2 regions of the Synechococcus sp. RS9907 genome follow, and region 1 is predicted to be linked to the other one. Evidence: riboswitches for the same ligand, from Rfam matches in the RefSeq annotation. Region 1 holds a riboswitch; the other holds the start of a gene.

Region 1 (11,071 bases):
GGGGCGTCTGCAGGTGGACCGCTTCCCGGCGGTGTTCGGACCGTCCGGGGATCTGCCACCGGATGTGGAGGTGGTGCGGCATCGCTTCGCCGAGCTCGCGGCAGCGCTGGGGCAGACCCCGGAGCGGGTGGCATCCGGGGCGTTGCAACTGGCGGTGGAAACCATGGCTGCTGCGATTCGCCGGGTGTCACTGCATCGCGGTGAGGACATTCGCGGCGGGGTGTTGGTGGCCTACGGGGGAGCTGGTGGTCAGCACGCCTGTCGCCTGGCGGATGAACTGGGGCTGAACACGGTGCTGTTGCATCCCATGGCCGGCGTTCTCTCCGCCTTTGGCATGGGTCAGGCCCGTCAGCGCTGCCGGCGGCAGATGCATCTCGGTGCTGCCCTCTCGCCCGAGCTGTTGGCGGGCCTGCCGGATCAGGTGGAGCGGCTGATGGCTGAAGCAAAGGAGATGTTGCACCGCCAGGGGGATGGTGCTGATGCCGAGGCGGAGGAGCCGCAGGTCTGGGTCAGCCTGGCCCTGCGTTATCCCTCTGCCGAGCAGACCCTGGTGCTCCCCTGGTCCGCTGAGCAAGGCGTTGATGCCGTGATCTCGGCCTTCCAGTCGAGCCATCAGCAACGCTACGGCTACTGCATTGATGCCGATCAGGCCCTGATCGTCGAACAGCTCAATGTTGAGGTCACAGCACCCCAACAGTTCGATGCCACAGCCACAGCCACAGCCGCAGCTACAGCAACAGCCGCAGCTGAGAAGGCCGAACCAACGCCAGAGGTGCAGCCATCGCCGCAGGTGTCGATGCACCTGGAGTCGAGCGGCTGGACGCAGGTGCCGTTGCTAAACCGCACTGCCCTGCGGCTGAATCAGCGGATTGCAGGCCCGGCCCTGATCGTCGAAGCCACGGGCTGCACGGTGCTGGAGCCGGGCTGGCAGGCCCGGGTGGCGGAGGGGGGCACGCTGTTGCTGGAGCGCTCGCATCCCGCAGACGGATCACCGGAGCTGGCCCAGGCCGGTGACCACGACCCGTTGCAGGCGGAACTGTTTCGCCACCGCTTCATGGCGATCGCTGAACAGATGGGGGAACAGCTGCGGCAGAGCAGTCGCTCCGTGAACATCCGCGAGCGCCTGGATTTCTCCTGTGCGTTGTTTGATGCCACGGGGGGCCTGGTGGCCAATGCCCCCCACATTCCGGTGCACCTCGGATCAATGGGCGACAGCGTTCGCGACCTGCTGGCCCAGGTGGCGAGTGGTGATGTCGCACCGCTGCAGCCCGGCGACACGCTGCTCAGCAACGACCCTTTCCATGGCGGCACCCACCTGCCCGACATCACCGCCATCTCGCCGGTGTTCTGCGATGGGGATCAGCCCAGCTTCTTTGTGGCCAGCCGTGGCCATCACGCCGATGTGGGTGGCATCGCTCCCGGATCAATGCCGTCCTTCAGTCGCACCATTGCCGATGAGGGCCTGCTGCTGCGCAACCAGCTGTTCGTGCGCCAGGGCCGGGTTCTCGCCGCAGATCTGAAAGCGGTGTGGGGCGGCATGGCCACGCCGCCCCGCAACCCTCCGGAACTGTTGGCCGATCTGCAGGCTCAGGTGGCGGCCAATCAGGCGGGGATTGTGGCGCTGCAATCCCTCGTGGAGCGGGAGGGGCAGACCCTGGTGCAACGGCAGATGACCCTGCTGCAGCAGGACGCAGCCCGCAGTGTTCAGCGGCTGCTGTTGCGCTTAACGGACGCCCGGCATCAGCTGGCCCTGGATGACGGCTCCTGCCTGGTGGTGCAGGTGAGCCTGGATCTCAAACGCCAACGGTTGTGTTTGGATTTCAGCGGAACATCGCCCCAACGGCTGGGCAATTTCAACGCCCCCCTGGCGGTGACGCGGGCGGCTGTGCTGTACGTGATCCGTTGTCTCCTCGACAGCGACATCCCCTTGAACGAGGGCTGTTTCGCGCCACTCGATCTGGTGGTGCCGGAGGGCTGTCTGTTGAATCCGCGGCCCCCCGCCGCTGTGGTGGCCGGCAACGTGGAGGTGTCTCAGGCCCTCTGCAATCTGCTGTTCGCGGCTTTCGGCACCCAGGCGGCCGGCCAGGGAACGATGAACAACCTCAGCTTCGGCAATGGCCGCTGCCAGTACTACGAAACGGTGGCCGGTGGTGGCGGCGCGGGTGCGGGTTTTGCCGGATCGGTGGGGCTGCAGTCGCACATGACCAACTCGCGGCTGACGGACCCCGAGGTGCTGGAGAGCCGTTATCCGGTGCGCTTGGAATCCTTCGCGGTGCGCTCCGGCAGTGGCGGCCAGGGCTTGTGGCCCGGGGGCGACGGCTTGGAGCGCACGATCCGCTTCCTCGAGCCGATGAGTGTGTCGCTGATCAGTGGCTCGCGGCAGGTGGCCCCGTTCGGTCTTAATGGTGGGGCCAGTGGTGCCTGTGGCGAGAACCTGCGGCTGGACCGTGAGGGGGTGGCCCATCCCCTGCCCGGTGCTGTGCAGCTGGAGCTCCAGGCGGGCGAGGCCATTCGCATGCTCACCCCAGGGGGAGGCGGCATGGGACGTTGAGGAGGGGATGCCTTCTGGTGGTGTGATGCCGATGCGATCACAGGGTTGGTGGTTGAGCGTGCTGCTGGGCTGCTGCCTCAACGGGGCTGTCCAGGCCAGAAGCCTTGACCAGCAGATGTTCCAGTTGCAGCTGGTGATGGATCAGATCCGTTTGGCCCGTTCCGTCGGGGATCGCGTTGGCGTTTGCGTTGAATCCCGCCGGGCCAACAATCTTGTGCTCGATCTTCTTCCGGCCCTGCAATTGCACCGTCCTGGCCTCAATCATGCTGCCTTGCAAGACAGGATCCTGGTGGGATTTGATCAGTGTTGATCGCCTGAGTTGATCGAGTCTTTGATCGATCTTTCCTGATTGGCTTTGGGGCTGCTGTTTGAAAACCAGCATGACGACCCATTGTCGATCGGCATCTGCGGATTCAATCTGAATGCAGCCAAGCTGATGGCATGGGTTTGCTTCAAACGATCCAGGGACGGTTGCTTCAGTACGACTCCCCGTCGCGGCAGATGCAACAGGCCCATTTCGACGCAGCCCGACGCCTGGCCCAGGCTCAATTTCAGCTGGCTGATGCCGAATTAAGCCAACGCCTCTGGCAGGACGTGGCTGATCGTGATCTCGATGTTGATCGGATCCTGAATCTCCTTTATGGCTGCTGGTTCCAGGACGATCCTGCGGCGCTGCGTGCTGCCGACGCTGAGTTTCAGGCGCGCCGCGAGCAGGAGTTGATCCCCGGGGTGTTCGAACACTGCTGAGGATTGTTGGCCGTGGGGATGGTTGTGCTGAACTGACGGATCTGTTGGTGACGGCGTGCTGTTGATCCCTGAGATCCAGCCATGAACATCGTTGTTCTCAACCGTTCCGATTGGCTGGATGAACGGAGGGTTCGTCTTGTGGATCGTCGGGCGAATCACATCCGTTCGGTGCTTCGGGCTGCGGTGGGCGACAGCATCCGAGTTGGTGAGCTGAATGGCGATCTGGGCCAGGGCCGCATCTGTGCCCTGGATGCAGATGCCGTGGTGCTGGAGGTGGACCTCAACCAGCCACCGCCGCCTCGCCATCGGTTTGACATTGTTCTGGCCTTGCCGAGGCCCAAGGTGCTGCGCCGTCTGTTCCGCACCGTGGCCGAATACGGCGTGGCCAACCTTCACCTGATCAACTGCGCCCGGGTTGAAAAGAGCTATTGGCAGTCGCCTTTGCTCGCACCCGACAAGGTGCACGATGCGCTGCTGGCCGGGATGGAGCGCGCCAGCGACACGGTGGCGCCCCGGGTGCATCAGCACCGGCGCTTTCGACCCTTTGTTGAAGACCAGCTCCAGGATCTCTGTGCCGGACGGCCCTGCTGGATGGCCCAGATGGGGGCCTCCCTTCCCTTGCGCGACACCCCAGCGGGGGCGGCTGTGGTGATGGTGGGGCCGGAGGGCGGTTTTGTTCCGTTTGAACTGGAGTTGGCCCAGGCGGTGATCGCGCAGCCCGTGCATCTGGGATCGCGCACCTTGAGCGTGGACACGGCCCTCACCACCGCTCTGGCCCAGGGATGATGGTGTTGCGTGTGTTGCTTCAACGGCGACGGCAATGAACGATCTGGCTGGCTTGCAAGCTCTTGTGGAGGACGTCGGGTCCGGCAACGTCATCGATGCCGAACTGCTCGATGGGTGTCCGGTGGAAGCCCACGAACTGGATGAAATGGATGCGTCTCAGGCCGCGCAGGTCGCCGCCCATTGCTTCGGCCTGCTCTTTGATCACAAGGTGGAGCAGCTTGAGGGAATCGAGGCGGATCTCGATGCGGGCCTGTGGACCGGCACCGTTGATGGTTTCGGATTTCAGATCAGCCGGGATGACGTCGGCGATCTGGTGCTCGATTTCTCGAGCCAGCCGGCGTGACGGTTGATGAGCTGCGCAGCGACCTGACGGCCCGGCTTGGTGAGCAGGTGGAGCAGGTGTTCACCCGGGATGGAGCCCCTGTTGACGACATCACCGAGCTCTACCAGCCCTCTCCGGCTGGTTTTGGCGGTCAGCTGCGACTGCAACGCAGCGGCCGCCGCCTGGCCTGGGAGCTCTGGCTGGAAGACGGTGATCGCTGGAATTTCCACACCACCGACCTTGCCGATGCACCGCCACAGGCCGAATGATTGTTGGTCAGGAGCGACGGCCAAGCGCCGGTAGGGTGGGGCGCTGGTTTCAGCGGGGAACAGCCGCTGAAGGAAACGGGGAAAGAGCAGTGAGAATCTGCCGCTGTCCCGCAGCTGTGAAACGTCGGCCCTCCGCCCACGTCAGTCAGAACGCCCGCCAGATCAAACCGACGAGGATCGACTTTTGAATTCTTTGCCACTGGCCCTGCGCAGGCCGCTGCTGATCGCCGGCCCTTCGCTTCTGGCGGTTCTTCTCCTGGCAAGTCCAGCGTTCGCCCACCACCCATTTGGCATGGGCGACAGCGCTGCTCTCACCCCCCTGCAGGGATTGCTCAGTGGCATCGGGCACCCGCTGCTGGGTCCTGACCATCTCCTGTTTCTGTTGGCCATCGCCTTCATCGGCCTGCAACGTCCCCGCGCCTGGGTGATTCCTCTGCTGGCTGCTGGCCTGGGCGGCAGTGTTCTTTCGCAGTTCATCCCCCTGCCGGATGCCGTGGCTCCCTGGGCGGAGGCCATGGTCTCCCTCAGCCTGGTGGTGGAGGGTTTGATGGCTCTCACCGTGGCCTCCACCCGTTGGTTGCTGCCGCTGGTGTCCCAGCATGGTTTTCTGCTGGGCAGCACCATCGTTGGTGCGGAACCCACCCCGCTGTTCACCTATTTCCTGGGTCTGCTGATTGGCCAAGGCGCACTGCTGTTGGTGGTGAGCAATTGGTCCAAGTCTCTGGTTGAGCGCCTGGGCTCCCAGGGGCAACGGCTTGGTGCCGGCATCTGGATGGGCATCGGCATGGCCTTTGTCTGGGTTGCCCTGATCGACTGAAACCTCTTGTTGCGTCTTGCCCAGATGGCTTGACGCTTAGAAACCGATGTTGCGTAATGGGCACATCGCTCTTGACCCATGACGCTTGTTCGGCAACTGCTGGTTGCTCCTGCTGCCCTTGGCCTGATCGCCAGTGGCGCTAATGCCGCCGAACTGAACATCAACGGCGTTTCTGATTACGCGGCTACTGCCAGTGGCAACAGCCTTGATCAGGTCACCAGCGTCACCCAGTTCTCTGACATTTACCCCACCGACTGGGCCTATCAGGCTCTGGCCAACCTGGTGGAGACCTACGGCTGCGTCGCCGGTTACCCCAACGGCAGCTTCCGTGGCAACCGTGCCATGACCCGCTACGAAGCGGCTGCCCTGCTGAACGCTTGCCTCGACCGGATCACTGAAGTGACCGACGAGCTGCGTCGTCTGCTCAAGGAATTCGAGACCGAGCTGGCCATCCTTAAGGGTCGCGTTGACGGCCTCGAGGCCCGCGTGGGCGAACTGGAAGCAACCCAGTTCACCACCACCACCAAACTCAAGGGTCAGGCCACCTGGGTGTTCGGAGCCAGCCGCTTCAAGGGGTCCGCGTCCCGGCTGCGTTCCAGAAGCGATGGTGACTATGGCGGCACAACGTTCAACCACGACCTTCAGCTGGGGTTGGCGACCTCCTTCACCGGCAAGGATCAATTGACCACGGTGTTGCGTGGCGGCAATTTCGATGGAGACGGCAACGTTTTCGGCAGTGGTGGTCCGTTGGGTCTGGCCACCCTGGAAACTGCGTTTCAGGAGGGTGATCGCCCCAATCTGGTGGCGATCGACAAGCTCTTCTATTCCTTCCCGTTGGGGGATGAGATCACCATCACCACCGGCCCGATTGTTGGCCAGGAAGACATGCTCGCGATCTGGCCGAGCGTCTATCCCAGTGATCCGATCCTCGATGTGCTCACGGTGAATGGAGCGCCGGGGGCTTACAACAAAAACAAAGGTGCGGGCGTGGGCATCAGCTGGGCTGCGGAAAGCGGAGCCCGCGCGTCGGCCAACTATGTCGCGGCCAATGGTGCATCAAGCGACACCCGTTCCGGTGGTTTCGCCACCGACGAGGCGGGAGGCACCGGCACCCTGCAGCTGGGTTGGGAGGGTGACAACTGGGGCGTTGCTGCCCTGTATTCCAAGGTTCAAAACGGTCAAGACCTGATCGTGTATGCCACGCCTTTCGTTAAGGATCGCTTCAGTGATCGGGGCGTGACTCACGCCTATGCCCTGGGTGGTTTCTGGCAGCCATTGGAGAGCGGCTGGCTTCCATCGCTGTCGCTCGGTTGGGGCATCAATCAGTCCGACACCCAGCGCGAAGGCCAGGTGAACACCAGTCAGTCCTGGAGGGCTGGGCTGCAGTGGAAAGATGTGTTGGTGGCGGGGAACAACGCCGGAGTGGCTGTGGGACAGCCTGTTTTTGCGACGGATCTTCGAGGTGGCGACACCCCTGCTGATGGCCAGTTCATCTGGGAGTGGTGGTATCAGTTCCAAGTGACCGACAACATCAGCATCACCCCGGCGCTGTTCTATCTGTCGCGACCGATGGGTGAGCTCACACCGGATGGTTCAACCTTCCAGCAACTGGGCGGCCTGATCAAAACGACATTTGTGTTCTGAGCCGTGAATCAATAGCGACGTCGCGCGGTTGCAACGGATCTACCTCCTGTTGAAGCCTCCGTTGCAGTGGTGGCAGCCCGTCACCACACCAATGCTTCGAATACAAGGAGATGCCCAGTTGCTCCGCGCCCTGCTGCTGCACGCCAACGAGCAGGTCTCGGCCGCAGTTGAGAAAAGGTCTCAATTTGGGAGCTTTATTGAGAATGACTTGCAATATCGACAAGAGATCTGTACTGTTGCGAGCAATTCTCAATCGCGATAATCCGTGACCGCGTCCGCCTACCGCTTCCTGCCGGACAATCCGATCGCTCCGTTGAGCATGCCCCGTTCGCAGACGGTGTTGATTGATCCGGCCGGGCGTGATCAGGCCACGGTGCTGGAGGTGATTGAAGGGGTATGCCGCGTGTACTGCCCCTGCGAAGAAACGGAGGGAATGACCCTGGCGTTTCTGCAGTCGGGCGATCGCCTGCGCACCGATCGTCTCTGCAGTGATGGCGTTTGCATCGAGGCCCTCACCGCCCTGAAATTTCGGCGTGATGCTGTCTCAACGGATGAGCTGGGTCTTGATGCGGTGAATGAATGGACGCTCCAGCTCCTGCGCATCCGTCATCTGGGCCAGGCCGAGCAACGGCTGCATGCCCTGATGGCGCTGCTGGTGAACCGACTCGGATTTCGTTGCCGCGATGCGTACCAACTTCCGTTTCGCCTCACCCACGACCGCTTCGGTGAACTCATCGGTGCAACACGGGTGACTACCACTCGCCTGATGTCGAAATGGCGTCAGGCGGAACTGGTGGCCATGGCGTCCGGTGACGTCACGATGCAGCTCTCACCAGAGTTGATCGCAACTTCACCGCTTCAGTTTTGACGATATGGCTCGCTGGCCTCAGCGCCAGCCAGCCTGCGCCATCACTTGAATCGCCTTCTTCTGGTTGGCACCGATCGCGCTGATGGGCACGTTGTCCGGGGTGAACCGTCCGTACTGTTTCAGCACATTTGAGGAGCCCTGACTTTTCAGCGGGTATTCGTGGGTTGGCCCAGCAAGCGCCTGGCTTCCCTGCGGAGATGAGAGGAATTCAATCAACTTCAGGGCTTCCCGTTTGTTTTGGGCTGAGGTGGCCATGCCAGCTGCGCTGATGTTCACGTGAGCTGGATTGGGCATGATCAATTTCACATTCTTTGCCAGCTCCTGATCACCCTTGCCATTGTCTCCGGCTTGCATGCGTGCCAGGTAGTAGTGATTCACAACGCCCACGCCACATTTGCCCTGGCCAACGGCCCGAATGAGGGATGTGTCTCCGGAGAAGAAGGGCTGTTTGACATTGCCCACCATTGATCTCACCCAGGCAGTTGCTCCGGTTTGACCCTTCAAGACAATTTGGTCGGCAACAAGGGATTGGTTGTAGACATTCTTTCTCTTGCGCAGGCAAAGCTTTCCTTTTAATTGCGGCTTGCCGAGATCGTCGTAGCTGTTGATCGAGGAGGGATCAACAAGCTTGGGATTGACGATGATTGAGCGCACGCGTCTTGTTAAGCCAAACCAGCGGTTGGATGGATCCCGATAGCGCGCCGGAATGTTCGCTTTCAGTGTGTTGCTCTGAACTGGCTGCAGCAATCCTGCATTGGCAGCATCATTGATGCGAGCAGCATCCACCAACAGAATTACGTCCGCCTTGGAGTTGCTTCCCTCTCGTTTGAGCCGTTCCACCAGTGAGATGCCGGTGGCTTCAATCAGGCGAACTTTGATCCCTGTTTTCTCGCTGAAACGTTTAAAAACCTGTCGGTCAGTGTTGTAGTGGCGACCGGAATAAACACGCACTTCCTGCGCACCAACAGAGGCGCATCCAACCAGTGGGACAACGAGGCAGAGTCCAGCGAGAACCTTCAACATGGCTTTACTCTTCATCCCACCATCATAGGTGTTTGATGTCTTCTCACTGAGCCAGTTTGTGCGATGTTTTCGTATCATTTGGTCGACTGCGTAGGGTGGTGCAAAGGTTTTGCACTCATTGTGGATGGATCATCTTGTGCGTCCACTGCTCTCGCAGGCTGATGTTGATTCCATCTATCAGCAACTGAGTGCTGCCGACCTGCCTTGGCTGGATGGACGACTCACGGCGGGAGAGCAAGCGGCTTCGGTTAAAAAGAATCATCAACTTGATCCTGAATCCCCTTTGGCACTTCGGGTGGCGAACTCGGTGTCGAAGGCATTGAAATCAGATCCTTTGATCAAGAGTTTCGCTTTGATCCGAAAGGTGCACAGTGTTTTGATTTCTCGCTGTGCGCCAGGCGATGGATATGGATGGCATGTGGATAATCCGTTTTCCCGTTATGGCCGGCGCGATCTATCCTTCACCGTGTTTTTAAGTGAGACTTCCTCTTATCAAGGGGGAGTTTTGCAATTGCAGGCCGGGCAAGGTGGTGAGGAATTTCGTTGCTGCGCTGGTGAGGTTGTTGTGTATCCCAGCTCCTTATTGCATTGCGTTGCGCCAGTGACGCAGGGGACGCGCTACGCCTGTGTCGGCTGGATCGAAAGCTATGTGAAATCCGCTGAGGATCGTTCCTTGTTGTTCAACCTGGATGCTGGAGCGCGCGGATTGCTGGCCAAGCATGGACGTTCGGATGAGCTTGATCTCGTTTTTCAGGCCTACTCCAATGCTGTGCGGCGGCTCTCCGATTGATGGTGTTTCAAATGATGCGTTGATCTGGCTCATTCTTGGCGGCTTGGGCGCTAGCGTTGATCACAATGATTTTTTGGCGTTGGAACATGGCCAAACCCTCTGCAGTCTCTGTGTTTTTAGCCGCTTCGTCCCTGCTGCTGGCTTCAGCTGATTTACCGGTGGTGCAGGCCCAGGATGGGGGCGGATTGAAGGAGTGGTCGACGGATCAAGCTGTCGATGACGACAGTGTGATGAATGAAGAGGCTGAGGCTCTTCTCAAAAAAGCTGAACAAGAAGATGTTTGTGTTCCCATTGGTGAGGGTGAGAACTGCTGGTGAATCTGTGATTCAGATCGTTTGAGGGGCGCTAGCCCCTCTCTTTTTTTGCAAAAAAAAGCGCCCGTAAGGGCGCTATCTTGTTTGCTGATGTTGGCAATCAGAATTTGAAGGTGGTCTTGACCAGACCACCAAATTTGTTGGCACCATCAACTTGATCTTTGCCGTTGGCATCATCAACCCAGAACACCGCAGGTGTAATGGTGATGTTGTCGGTTACGGCGAAGTCGTAGTAAGCCTCGATGGCGAAGTTCTGATCGCCACCATTGGGCCGGTCACGAATCTCGGTGGCGTAGCTGGAGTAGGAACCGAAGCCCAGCCCCAGTTTGTTGCCTTCGACAAAAGCATCCTTCCAGTTCAAGCCGACCATCCAGCCTTTTAGGGCCTCGGCATTGCCGTAGTACTCACTATCTGCCCAGCCGAAGTCCAAGCCCGCACTGATGGTGGGAATGAATCCGCTGTCGCTTGGTGACCAGTAACCACGCAGACCGACGGCATGAAGGGGGTGAGCCAGATTTTTGGCAGTTGGGGTCGAATACCCCATTGCTGCCTTGGCCTCCGTAACGCCATCGTCTTGTTGCGCATTCTTCAGCGCATAGAGCGCTGAGATGAACCACTTGCGGTTGCCATAGCCCACTTGGCTCAGCAGATAGGCATCGGTGTTTTCACCGAACATGCCTTTTTCTGAATTGCTCAGGGCACCGTCACCACCATCGGCGACGTAGTTCACTGCGATGTTGAAGGCTGCATCGCCAGGATCAGCATCCTGACGCCATTGCACACCAAAGCCCTGCCCGGTGCTTGCACCAAGAACGGCATCGTACCCGCCCAGTTTGAACGCCTTCAGGATCGGCTTATAGCGGGTGGGCGTCTCGATCATGTAGTAGTTCTCGATCAGCGCACCAACGGTGACCTTGAACTCATTGCCGATGGGGAAGCT
Region 2 (11,071 bases), 200 kb from region 1:
TTGGTAATGACCATCGACGTTGCGGGCTGCTGGTGACTCCAGGTGAGGCTGCGGATACCTGCTTCTGATTAGATGCCAGCTCCAGGACTGCGAGTTGACGCTGCAGCAGGGCCTGGAGGAGTACTGGCGAGCCAACGGACTGAATGACACCCGCCGGAAGGCCGACTCCGCGGCGGCCGCTTTCTTCACCCGTCACGATGCATGCCACGTGATCTTTGGGACGCACACTGCCGACCTTGATGAAGCCTGCAATGACAGGTACACGCTGATGTGCGTCGACGTCGACATCGCGTCCTATCTCCGCGGTTACTTCAGGACCGAAGAGCCGAAGCAGATCAACGCCTACTACTTCAAATGGGACACGCTGCGCACCTTCTGGCGCTCTCTTCTGCTCGTGCCGGCGCTTTGGCGAAAAAGCCGCTCAGTCCACAAAAAATGGCGTGGGCAGTTCCCGCCGGAACTCTTCGCTGTTCCACTCGTGGAGCTCAGAGCAGCCCATGGCATTGAGGTGGTTCACCCCGAGGCAATGTGGGCTGCCCGTTGAAGATTCGATCACCTCAACGATGAACTGCAATCGTCAGTTTGAAGTGGTGATGCCTTGGGATCGAACTTGTGACTCTTTAGAGGTACAAATTTGAAGTACGCCGAGTCAAAGCATTTCAGGACGCAATCGGCTCGGCCGATAAGAGATCAGGAAGGCCTGTTGGCCGGCGGCCTCTGATTTCACGGCAGTGATCAGGTCTTCACCGGTGTTCCAGACCCAGACCTGGTCGTTATGGCTTTCGTGGTCGAGGCTCGTGCTCAGCGGTGGCCCATGTTGGGCGCGCAGGCCTGCAAGCACCTCCGTCATGTCATCAATGGCGAACTCGTAAGCCAGGTTCGTCAGCCCTTGTTCTGGGTCAACTTCAAAGGTGGCCTGTGAAACGGGGAGTCGATCCAGAAACACATCTCGCTTGACGTAGCGACCGGCCTGCTCTTGGCTCAGAGCTTGGCCTTCACCCAGATGGATCGCCACTTGCTCGAACGGCATGCCCCAGGCCAGGCCTTCGACGCAGGCGTCCACCCGGCCAGCACCGTAGGCCAACAGCAGGCCGAGAAACGCCGTGATCAGAAGGTTCTGGAGCTGTCGCAGCACCTTCATATGGTGATTCATCACTGTTCAGATTTTGTTGGTTCGTGGGTCTGTTGCCTACCACTTGTTGTGAGGGCAAGCCCTGGATCAGCCGATCAAGGTTGTGTCGCTGTCCTTTAAGCCGCCTCGGTACCGATCACTGTCGGATTGGGATGTGATCAAAAGCTGCCCAGGACTCAGCCCAGTTGCGGGTGAATTCCGAACCACTCGCAGCAGTAGCCCAGCTTCAAAATCAAAGCGATCAAGACCATGAAGGCTGCTGCCAAAAAGGCGATTCCAATAGAGAGCTGCCGGTTCTTCTCGTTCTGCGCCGATCGGACCATTGCGGAGGGAGAGGGTGGGAGTCGCTTTCGCATCCGAGACTCATTCATGCCAGTTGTTCTTGGCAATTCAGCAGTTTTTGCCGAGCATTCCAAATTCCAACAACACAATTAGAAGTGCCTGTGTGTCACCAACACAGGCACCCAAAAAAAGGCGGGTCCCACCCCGTCTACTTGACGCACTCACCAACCTCGGTGGGTCAGCACCTCAATCATAGGTTCGTCCCGCTACACAACCAACGGGAGAAATGCTTGCGCCCATACGCCCTACCCACAATCACCAGTCGCCTGGCTGTCTCCTGACAGGTTTTGGCAGCAGGCAATTTCGCTTGGTCGTGCTGGTTCGCTCAAGGTTCCTTAGAAACTCCTCTGCGTTCCACAGACCTTGGACTGATCGACAATGACCAGACCGATCGCAAACTCTGTAGAGGTTATCGCCAACAGCATCCAACGTTGAACCCTTTGGCGTTTGCGCGATGCGAATGAAAGGCATCAGTGCTCCGCTTCTACCTCTGCCGTAGCGAGATCACGAGTGACTCACAAGTGTTGTGGCGTCAAGGGAACTTGCGCTAATTCCGCACTTATGGGATCACGCCTGGGATCAGGATGGACTTGATAAAACCATGAAGATCCATTTACGTGCAGCATCCTGGGTCTGATTTCCCGTCACCCGATAAAGAGCACTCTGCAAGTCGTGGTTAGGGAGTTACAAGGTCGATGAGGCTCCCTTCGCCATCAACGATCCTGAACCGCTTTCCTGTCGCCCTCGCTCTCGTCTTGGCAGTCCTGTAGGCATCGCCCTCGTTGTGCTTCTCACCCCACCTCTTCCAGGACCCGAACTGATCCTGGTATTGGAGGACGTACTTCATCTGAGCGAGTGCTGGAGCGGTGAGGGGCAGGAGCAATAGGGGGAGAAGCAGAAACCTCATCAGTCGCCCATCAACGACTTGATATTGATGGATCCACTTCATGGAGGACTTCTCCGTCCTCGCCCAGAACTCGGGTCTTCCTACCAATCATCCTGGCGATCCTGTTCGCTTCTTTTGAGGCGACCTCTAACGACGGCGCTGAAGCGTGGAGGTGCCATTCCATGAAGGGATTCAGTTCTTGAACTCGGAACTGGTCTCCTGCCATCCCTCAGTCGCCCTCCACAACTGTCTCCACTACTGCGTCCTTCACCCTGTCCTGAAAGGTCTTGCCGTCTTGCTCAGGGGCAATCGCATTGGCAGTCGGCAAGGGGCGGTAGAAAAGTTATAAGTGGGTATGACGGATCGACCTCCTAAGAGGTTGGCAAAACGAGGAAAGTGCGGTGAGGGAGTCCCCAAGTCCGCCGCTGTCCCGCAACTGTGATGGGGTTCGCCGCCCCTCAGTCAGAACACTCGCCGTCTCCAATCCCATTCGTTCTCGGCGAGGACCGAGGCATTCCATGAAACGTTCCCTTTTCCCCCTGGTTGCCCTGACCGCTGGATCCGCTGTGGTCCTTGGCACCCATCCCGCTCTTGCTCATGGCACTGCTGGTGGTGGCGCTCTTAGCGGTCTGACCCACCCACTGCTGGGGTTAGATCACCTGCTCATGCTGATGGCAGTTGGCACTGCTGCGTCCTTCATCTCCTCCCAACTGCTGCTGTGGGCACTGGGCGGGGCAGTAATCGGTGCTGTTTTGGGATTCACAGGATTCACCGTCACCTCTGCGGAAGTGCTGGCGGCACTGGCGATCTCAGCGGTAGGTGCGTTGATCCTGGTAGCGGGCAAAGTCGCCAAGACCTCCAACCTCACCACCATCAGCGGGGTGGTGGTCGCAGGAGGCATCGCTATTCACGCCATGCTCCATGGACTGGAGGCACCCAAGGACAGCAGCACCCTGATCTGGTGGAGCGGTGCTCTTCTGAGTTCAGTGCTGGTGTGCGGCGGTTCCTATCTGCTTCTCAAGAAACTGCCCACATCGGTCAGCAAGGCGGCAGCAGTTGCCTTCCTTGCCATCGGTGGGTTGCTCGCCTTTGGTCCGTTGGGTCTGCTGGCGGGTGGCGCTGGGGCATGACCCTGAACTGCTGAGATCGCCAGTGCCGCCAGCACTTTCGACGCATTAGTCCCCTTCAGTGGCGGCATTCCCTGCCGCCTTTCTTATTGCTTACTGGCAACCGAACCTTGATAGGTGCCCACTACCTCTCCCGACGGTTCTCCTGTTCCTGACAGCGGAACACTTGGAAGAGGTTGGTTGGGAGGTGCCATTCCATGAACGGATTCAGTTCTTGAACACGGAACTGGTCTCCTGCCATCCCTCAGTCGCCCTCTACAACTGTCTCCACTACGGCATCCCTCAACTGAGGGAGGGCGAACCCCAGAGACTCAGGGCAAACTGTCGCCGCTCACAGGTAGGTGAGATGTGCTGGGAGACCCGCACCCTTTCCTGTCACCAGACCCCGCCCAGGAGGACATGGCCTCAACGTGGGCGAGGCCCTTGATGCCGATGGCGATCAGGGCGAGAACAATGACCCCGGCGGAATGACCGGCACCCCAGGCCAGGCCGCTGCGGCAGGCGGCGAGGGGTCGGTTGAGGGAGAAGGGAGCCATCGCCACGAGGTGATCCGCGCCGCCGACGACATGAACAGCGCCTGCGGCCAGTCCGGTTAGAATGGAACAAACATCGGTACTGACGGTTTTCGATCCAGGCCTTTGATTCCCTGATACGGGGGGCTTGCTGGGCATCTTGACCCTGCACGACTCGCCCCGTGATTGGCGCTTGAACTCTGGGTTCAATCACCTCAACGTCATCACCACAGTTGTGCGTGCATCAGAGCTGGATGACACCTCAACTCGATGGGGTGTTGGAGTTCCTTCCCTTTGGCACTGATCCCCTGCCATCCCATCGGTTGCGTCAATGGAAATGGAGGCTTGACATTGATGGCTTGTTGACGATCAAACCCGAAGCGGCCGTAAAAGGCAGGATCCCCATACACCAGGATTCGCGGCTGATGGCTGCTCAGGGCATGCCTGATGGCGTGATCGACTAATTCAGAGCCAAGCCCTTGGCCTTGATGGGTGGGGACTATGGCAAGGGGAGCAAGAATCCAACCCACCATTTGGCTGTCTTGGGTTGTGATGCTGCTGAGGCTGAGATGTCCAACGATGGTTGTCTGGTGCGCGGTGATGACCCAGTGCAGCGCTGAATGTGTTGCATCTGTGGTGTCAGACCAAAGCTCGTGAATGACTTGGATGATCTGTTCACCCTCTCCAGCTGGAAAGGCTGCGCGATGAAGTTGAAGGACCGCTGGTAAGTCTTGCTCTGATGCTTTGCGCAGTGAGGGGATGCTGCTTTGACTGCTGCTCACAGGGCATCGTTTGCTTTTCCATCATCATGGTCTTGTTTCTGGGACGGAAGAACGGCTGATACCCGGTTGTTGCCGGAACAGGTCTGAGGGGCTTGTCCCTGAGTTGTCCCTGGTTTTTTGTGCAATTGGGCTGAATGATGTGCAACTGAGCCGTCTATCGACGGAGGTGATCTCAGCTCCGTGGATCACCAAGGCTTGTTGCGGATCACCGACGACCGGTGGCATTGGATTGGCGAGCTTCCCGCTTCATGGTTCTGGACCATGCACTTGGATTGCCACGCCGTTCCAACAATCGGGCGTTCTGCCTCATAAGGCAATGAGCAGGACAGCTGATTGCCTGATGCCCCATCGCTTCCGAGAGTGTGTGCATCGAGATCGGAGGAGCCCATGACGGCCGACACTCCACCTGAGCAAATCGCAGAAGCAGCCTGACTTTTCTGGCCCCTGCTCCAACTTTTCAACCCAACCGTGAGCATTTCGTCTGTGACGACAACTGTGGACGTCTGATCAGTCGACTCTCCTCAGCACCGTGCGTAGGTGCCCCGCAGGAGTCCCGCTTCACACCTGGTCCAAATGGCCCCAGGGTTGCCACAAGCCAGACGCTTCGACCTTCCTCTTTCAGTCCCATTGCCAAGGAGATCCCCAAAGGCAACACGTACTGACTAGGTCGACTGCAATGCATAAACGAGCGAGTTAGGCCGTCTCTTCCATCTGGGAGGGGCGGCCTCCTCTTTTGTTGAAGTGCAGGTGAGCAGTTCCCTAGGACGACGTGCTGTTTTTGCACGGGCGTTCACCTCGCTTCAACTTGAGCCACATCGCTTTCTCAAGCGCCGTCAGCTTTGGATCTGTCTCATGCATTGCAGCTTCCGCACGTCTCCTGGCGGCAATGATGAAGCGGTCTGTCTTATCGACTCCGTCGAATCCCATGTCCCTAAAAAGGACGACACTTGCAAGGTAGACATACGAATCGTGCGTGCATCGAATGCCAGTGAGCCCTCACTTCAAGCGATGGCCAGAGCTGACTGGGGCTTTAATCGCTCGAACAAATCTTGGCCGTTGCGAATGATTTCTTTCACGCCGATGCCTGTTCAGTCGTGTCATCGAGGACATCTTGCTGAAGCTGCTGAACAGCGCAGAGGGCTTCATGCGCTGGCCATCCATGGACGTCCATCAACTCCTTAACAAGCGCATCAGGGGCCTGAGTGATCGAGGTGCGAATGGCATTGACAACCTTGTTGTCCCTTGCGAGTGCAGACAGCCGTAGAGCCCTAAGTCGCTGTGTGTTCGGCTGTTTCATGACCGCACTCTGGACTACTGCTGGTTTTGCTCCAATTGCCAACGACTCGTAAGAGCTTGGTTGCCCCGTTCACTGCCCTATCGAAGAGGACCGGCGCATCTCCTCCAGCCCATTGATTTGAGTGCATTCCATTTTTCCAGCGCCTCTTGTCGCGTCATCAGTTGACTCCCCTGAGGAATCGGGTCGTCAGGTGGCCGCCAATGGAAGCTACGCATGACGATTGACTCGCCTTGAGAACCATCCTTGGAAGCAGTGAATTGGTAGTAAAGCTGCTGTGGCTTATTGACAAGCCACGCGCCAACTGACTTGTAGGAGAGTTCTTCAGTGATGAGTTCGCCCCATGGGAGAGGTGCCTGATCGATCGCTCAGACGGTCTTTTTTGTAGGTGAGCTGACGGAGCTTTTCGATGTGCTGTTCATGTTCTCCGCTGCTCCAGTGCTGTGGGTAGGCAACCCGGGCTTGAAGCTCCGAGATTTGGTTGTTGAGTTCTCTCGCTGGGTCCTCGAACCGAAGGTCCTCTCCACAGTGGACCATCACCTCCCCCTTCTGGTGAGGGAAAAGTGAATCTCCCTAATAACTCCCGGTGGGTCCCCCCGGGCCATCCTTCATTTGACGCGGCTACTCCCTCTGACTCACGGCAGCTGCAGTTGAGGCCGTGAGCTTCTAGTAGCCAAAGGTCAGTTCTGCTTGACCTCTTCGGCGTATTCCCGCTCGAGGTGATCAAAGCGGGCCAAGCACTCTTCTGCGTCAGCCCAGCGACCAAAGCGGCTGAACCAACGGCTGCGTAGCCCTTCCCACCTCATGCCCCAATGCAGTGACTCTGCGTAGGTCCGGCCTGCGCCACCGCTGTATGTGAGCCGACTTCGCGTTGATCGTTCAGCCATTGGAGCCTCCTCCATGAAGGAGACCCGTGGTGTGGGAATCCATGGATAGCTTCTAGTGGGGTTGGCCTGTCAGCTGCGGGTGACCAGCCTCTATCCGCAGGTGAGTTGTCTACTTCTGGGCGTAGTCGATCAAAAGTTGCTTTTGGAAGTTGAGCTGACGCAGCTTTTCGATGTTCTGCTCATTCTCTTCTTTGCTCCAATGACGTGGATTGGCGATTCGGGCCTCAAGCTCCGATATTGCGTCGTTGAGATTTGTCGTTGAGTCCTCGGTCCAAGGTTCACCTCCACAGTGGACCATCGGGTGATAACCATGGCTGAGGTGAGTAAATATCCTTTTTTGCTACTGATGCCATCTCGTTCGGCTGTTATCAGTATGTGGGTGTCGTGCTCGTGCAGACCTCCTCTAGGTCGGTGGTCAAACTGAGGCGACGGGATGAGGGAACAGTTGGGTTTGTGTAACCTGCCCTCATCGCACCACGGTTAAGCAGCCAAAGTTGCGATGCTGCTTAGCATGCAGCATGAAGGGCAGAGCATGACGAACAGCACTCCGAACCTCATCGCTTGGCTGGCTGAATACAGAAAGTATTTAATCCTCGTCGCCGATGGTGCCAACGATGAGGCTGCACTTCTAAGGCAAGAAATTGAGGAGGGTCTCAATTGGGTTGAGCGGGGTTGAGCTGAGTTGGGCTGCCCTTGAGTTTGCGAATGATTCTGATCAGTCTTTGCGCCATTGATTATCCCGTCCGTGTTGTGGCACGCCTGTGGCTTTGAATCAGGTGAAGTACGGGAAGCCGATCGGCGGCTCGGAGCAATACGTCTGTAGACCGTTTGAAGATTTTCTCAGTTATGGCAATCCATCTTTCAGGCGGCGCGCCAATAGGTTCGCTCATCTTTGAAGGGATGCACGCTCCTTTTCGTGCTCTCGCCTGTCCATTGCACGCAATATCAACGGGCTCAGAGGAATCTCCTTTGGATTCAGCTCAAAGCCGCCGCGCACGTCGCGCTTGAAGATTCACTAGCGGAGCAATCTCAGGCCGCCTCTGTAGATCCAGCTCCATCGTCGGGGAAGGCCCAAGGCTCTTCCGCCTCTTTTGCTCTGCGCTTCTGCCAAGCCTCAAAGCTGTCCTCCTCTTGCTGCTCAAGGAGCGGTTGATCGGCTGGATGGATGCCCATGTCGGCACCCTATGGGATTTTTTCGGTCTTAGAAAAAGTCTCAACTCGCTTCAGGAGCCCAGCTCATCTCGTTCTGCTACATGAAAGGCCTAGAAGCTAAAGAAATTAAGGACTGCTTCTAAGGCTCCAAGCCCTAATAGGAAGGTGCCCGCGAGCAAGGCGAAGTCTTTTTTTGATCTAGCCATGGTTGCAACGATTGTCCCCGCGAATGCCATAAGCAAGAACCTAAAGAAAATCGGAAGACCCAGCATTGAGTTCCATGTAGTTCCCGAATGAGTTTTGTAAACCCTCTGCAACGCAGTGGATTATCCGCTCGATACCAACTTTGAGTGCCTTAATTTCTCTCACAGGGAGTAATGCTTATGACGAGGTCTGCCCCCGTGCGGTGACTACTTTGAGTTTTCCGCTCTGCTCAGTCAACAAAAAAGGGGTAGACCCCCTAAGTCCGCCCCTTCGTATTTGTTCGACGCAGAGAAGGGCACCACTGACCTCTCCTCAACACTGACTGGGTAGGTGCCGATATGTAACCCCCTGAACACCAATTAGGCATTAAGACTCTTGAGGGGGAAAGCCAATTATTTGATGATTTCGATGGCGCGAGCACCACTGCCAGCGCTCCGGGAGATGTAGTTCGCGGGTCCCCCTAGCCCGCGTCTCCCTCAACTATCCAGCCTCAGGGGCCTAGTCGACTTGCTTCTGCCAGGTGGTTCTCCAGAGCTTGCAGCTCTTCTTTAGGTGTTCATCCTGCTGCAGCTGCCACTGTCAGAAGGATCGGGCAATGAGACGCTCACTGCCGCAATGATGATCGCCGTTGCATTGGGCTTGAACCGCGCATAGCTCTTTAGGTGAACCTCGATGGTGCGCCCCATTGCTTCGGAGATGTTGGCGATTGGCGCGTTCTAGGTATGCATCCCCTTGGCGTAGCGATACCGGAATGAATACGAGGTGAGATGGCGGCAACCGGCGTGGCGGCTTGTGCTGTTCTGCGCCGGAGTGGGTGGTTTGACCCTGGCCTGATCCATTCCTCTGCAGAATCACTGCATTGATGGGGAGTGTGGTGGCTGGAGCTGGTGTGAATCCTGCTGATCAGCGCTGGGGTTTCTGGCCGCTGCTGCCACTTGGGTTTTAGTTGCAGGAAAAGGTCTGAGGGGCTCGTCCCTGAGTTGTCCCTGGAATTTTGTGCAACTGGGATCAATGGCGTGCAATTGAGCCTTCTATCGACTGAGGTGATCTCAGCCCCAGCAGTCATTCATCGGCGGATCACCAACACCTCTTTTGAATCGTTTGATCGATGCCAGTCGTGCCCAACAAGCCCCAAAAATTGGCTAGGGGTGTCTTCAGCCGATCTAGGATCTTGTGTTCTCTCGATAAGGACCCACAGAGGCCTTGACCAACAAACTCATCGTCGGCAGTGAGGAGTGGTGCTCCCTGCCAGGGCTTGGATTGCCGGCGATTAAGGCACGCGTCGATTCCGGCGCGGCGACGTCGTCGTTGCATGCCTTCAACATCGTCCCCTTCCAGAGGGATGGTGAACTGTGGATCAGTTTTGAGGTGCATCCGCTCCAGAACGACCGCAGTGTGGTGGTGCGCCATGAGGCGCCGGTGCTGGAGCAACGCAGCGTGCGCAACACCAGCGGCATCTCTGAAAACCGCTATGTGATTCGGGAAGAGTTGGTGCTCGGCGAGCAGCGTTGGCCGATTGAACTCACCCTCACCAACCGGGATGCGATGGGCTACCGCATGCTGCTGGGGCGTGAGGCGATGGTGGGGCGCGTGCTTGTGGATCCTGAGGGGAGCCATCAACTGGGTGATGTTGAACCAGCCCAGTTGGAAGCGATGTATGCGGCGTTGCGCACCGAACGCACAGGGCTCCGCATTGCTCTGTTGGCTTCGGATCCCGAGCTCTACAGCAACCGCCGATTGCTGGAGGCGGGTGAGGAGCGCGGTCACCGCATGGAATTTCTCAACGTCAAGCAGTGCTACATGCGGCTTGATCCACAGAACCCCGAGATGCATTACCGGGGCGGCAATGTGCTCGAGCGAATCGATGCGGTGATTCCTCGCATCCGTCCAAGCGTCACCTTCTACGGATGCGCGATCACGCGTCAGTTTGAGTCGATGGGAATTCGTGTGCTCAATGCTGCTGAGCCGATCAAACGATCCCGCGACAAACTTCTGGCGTCACAGCTGTTTGTGCGCCATGGGCTGAGCATGCCGGTCACCGGTTTTGCCAGTTCTCCGCTCGACACCAAGGATCTGATCAAGATGGTGGGCGGTGCACCGTTGATCCTCAAGCTTCTCGAGGGGGCTCAGGGACGTGGCGTGGTTTTGGCCGAAACCCAGAAGGCAGCAGAGAGTGTGATCAATGCCATGAAGAGCCTGAACGCCAACCTGCTGGTTCAGGAATTCATCAAAGAAGCCGGTGGCAAGGACCTGCGTTGTTTTGTGATTGGCAACAAGGTGGTGTCGGCCATTGAGCGGACAGCAGCCGTGGGCGACTTCCGCTCCAACATTCATCAGGGCGGTTCCGCCCAGGCGGTGCGCATCCGGCCTGAGGAGCGCAAGCTGGCTGTGGCGGCGACACGGGCGCTCGGCCTTGATGTGGCCGGTGTGGACATCATCCGCTCGGAGCGTGGGCCCTTGCTGTTGGAGGTGAATTCCAGCCCTGGGCTCGAGGGAATTGAAACGGCGACGGGTAAGGATCTTGCTGGCCAAATGATTCAGGAAGTGGAGCGAAAACTGGGTTGGGTTCGCTCCTGTTCGACCCCTGCTCTGGTCGCTTCTTGATCGGGTTCTTGGGCGGAAACCTAGGTTTCCAGCCCCATCAGATGTTCACTTTTCCCTCTTAATTGTTTCGATGCTGGCTCTGCTGGTGTTGGTGATTTGGCTTGCTTCAATCTCCTGGCGATTGTCGAGGCGACGTTGAGATCAATGGT

The links. Region 1 has a riboswitch for cobalamin ahead of SynRS9907_RS08150 (HupE/UreJ family protein). Riboswitches for the same ligand answer to the same signal wherever they lie in the genome.
Region 2: linked by a shared signal. The riboswitch ahead of SynRS9907_RS09265 (HupE/UreJ family protein) and the one ahead of SynRS9907_RS08150 (HupE/UreJ family protein) in region 1 are both predicted to bind cobalamin.

The regions. Positions count from the first base shown of each region.
Region 1 covers NZ_CP047944.1:1,469,536-1,480,606, reverse strand. The annotation lists gene SynRS9907_RS08180 (hydantoinase B/oxoprolinase family protein) at 1-2,551, shown strand, start outside; gene SynRS9907_RS08175 (hypothetical protein) at 2,577-2,861, shown strand; gene SynRS9907_RS08170 (hypothetical protein) at 2,993-3,298, shown strand; gene SynRS9907_RS08165 (16S rRNA (uracil(1498)-N(3))-methyltransferase) at 3,380-4,084, shown strand; gene SynRS9907_RS08160 (hypothetical protein) at 4,119-4,427, shown strand; gene SynRS9907_RS08155 (hypothetical protein) at 4,424-4,675, shown strand; cobalamin riboswitch at 4,703-4,852, shown strand; gene SynRS9907_RS08150 (HupE/UreJ family protein) at 4,860-5,492, shown strand; gene SynRS9907_RS08145 (iron uptake porin) at 5,571-7,136, shown strand; gene SynRS9907_RS08140 (Crp/Fnr family transcriptional regulator) at 7,456-8,004, shown strand; gene SynRS9907_RS08135 (extracellular solute-binding protein) at 8,023-9,027, opposite strand; gene SynRS9907_RS08130 (Fe2+-dependent dioxygenase) at 9,152-9,817, shown strand; gene SynRS9907_RS08125 (hypothetical protein) at 9,853-10,134, shown strand; gene SynRS9907_RS08120 (iron uptake porin) at 10,232-11,071, opposite strand, start outside.
Region 2 covers NZ_CP047944.1:1,665,613-1,676,683, reverse strand. The annotation lists gene SynRS9907_RS09280 (hypothetical protein) at 95-544, shown strand; gene SynRS9907_RS09275 (hypothetical protein) at 650-1,141, opposite strand; gene SynRS9907_RS09270 (hypothetical protein) at 2,151-2,381, opposite strand; cobalamin riboswitch at 2,703-2,854, shown strand; gene SynRS9907_RS09265 (HupE/UreJ family protein) at 2,879-3,490, shown strand; partial or broken gene SynRS9907_RS14085 (hydantoin utilization protein A) at 3,874-4,086, opposite strand; gene SynRS9907_RS14170 (GNAT family N-acetyltransferase) at 4,224-4,781, opposite strand; gene SynRS9907_RS09250 (DUF1651 domain-containing protein) at 6,156-6,407, opposite strand; gene SynRS9907_RS09245 (hypothetical protein) at 6,756-6,977, opposite strand; gene SynRS9907_RS09240 (hypothetical protein) at 7,042-7,224, shown strand; gene SynRS9907_RS09235 (hypothetical protein) at 7,992-8,135, opposite strand; partial or broken gene SynRS9907_RS14165 (ATP-dependent zinc protease) at 9,522-9,914, shown strand; gene rimK (30S ribosomal protein S6--L-glutamate ligase) at 9,972-10,922, shown strand.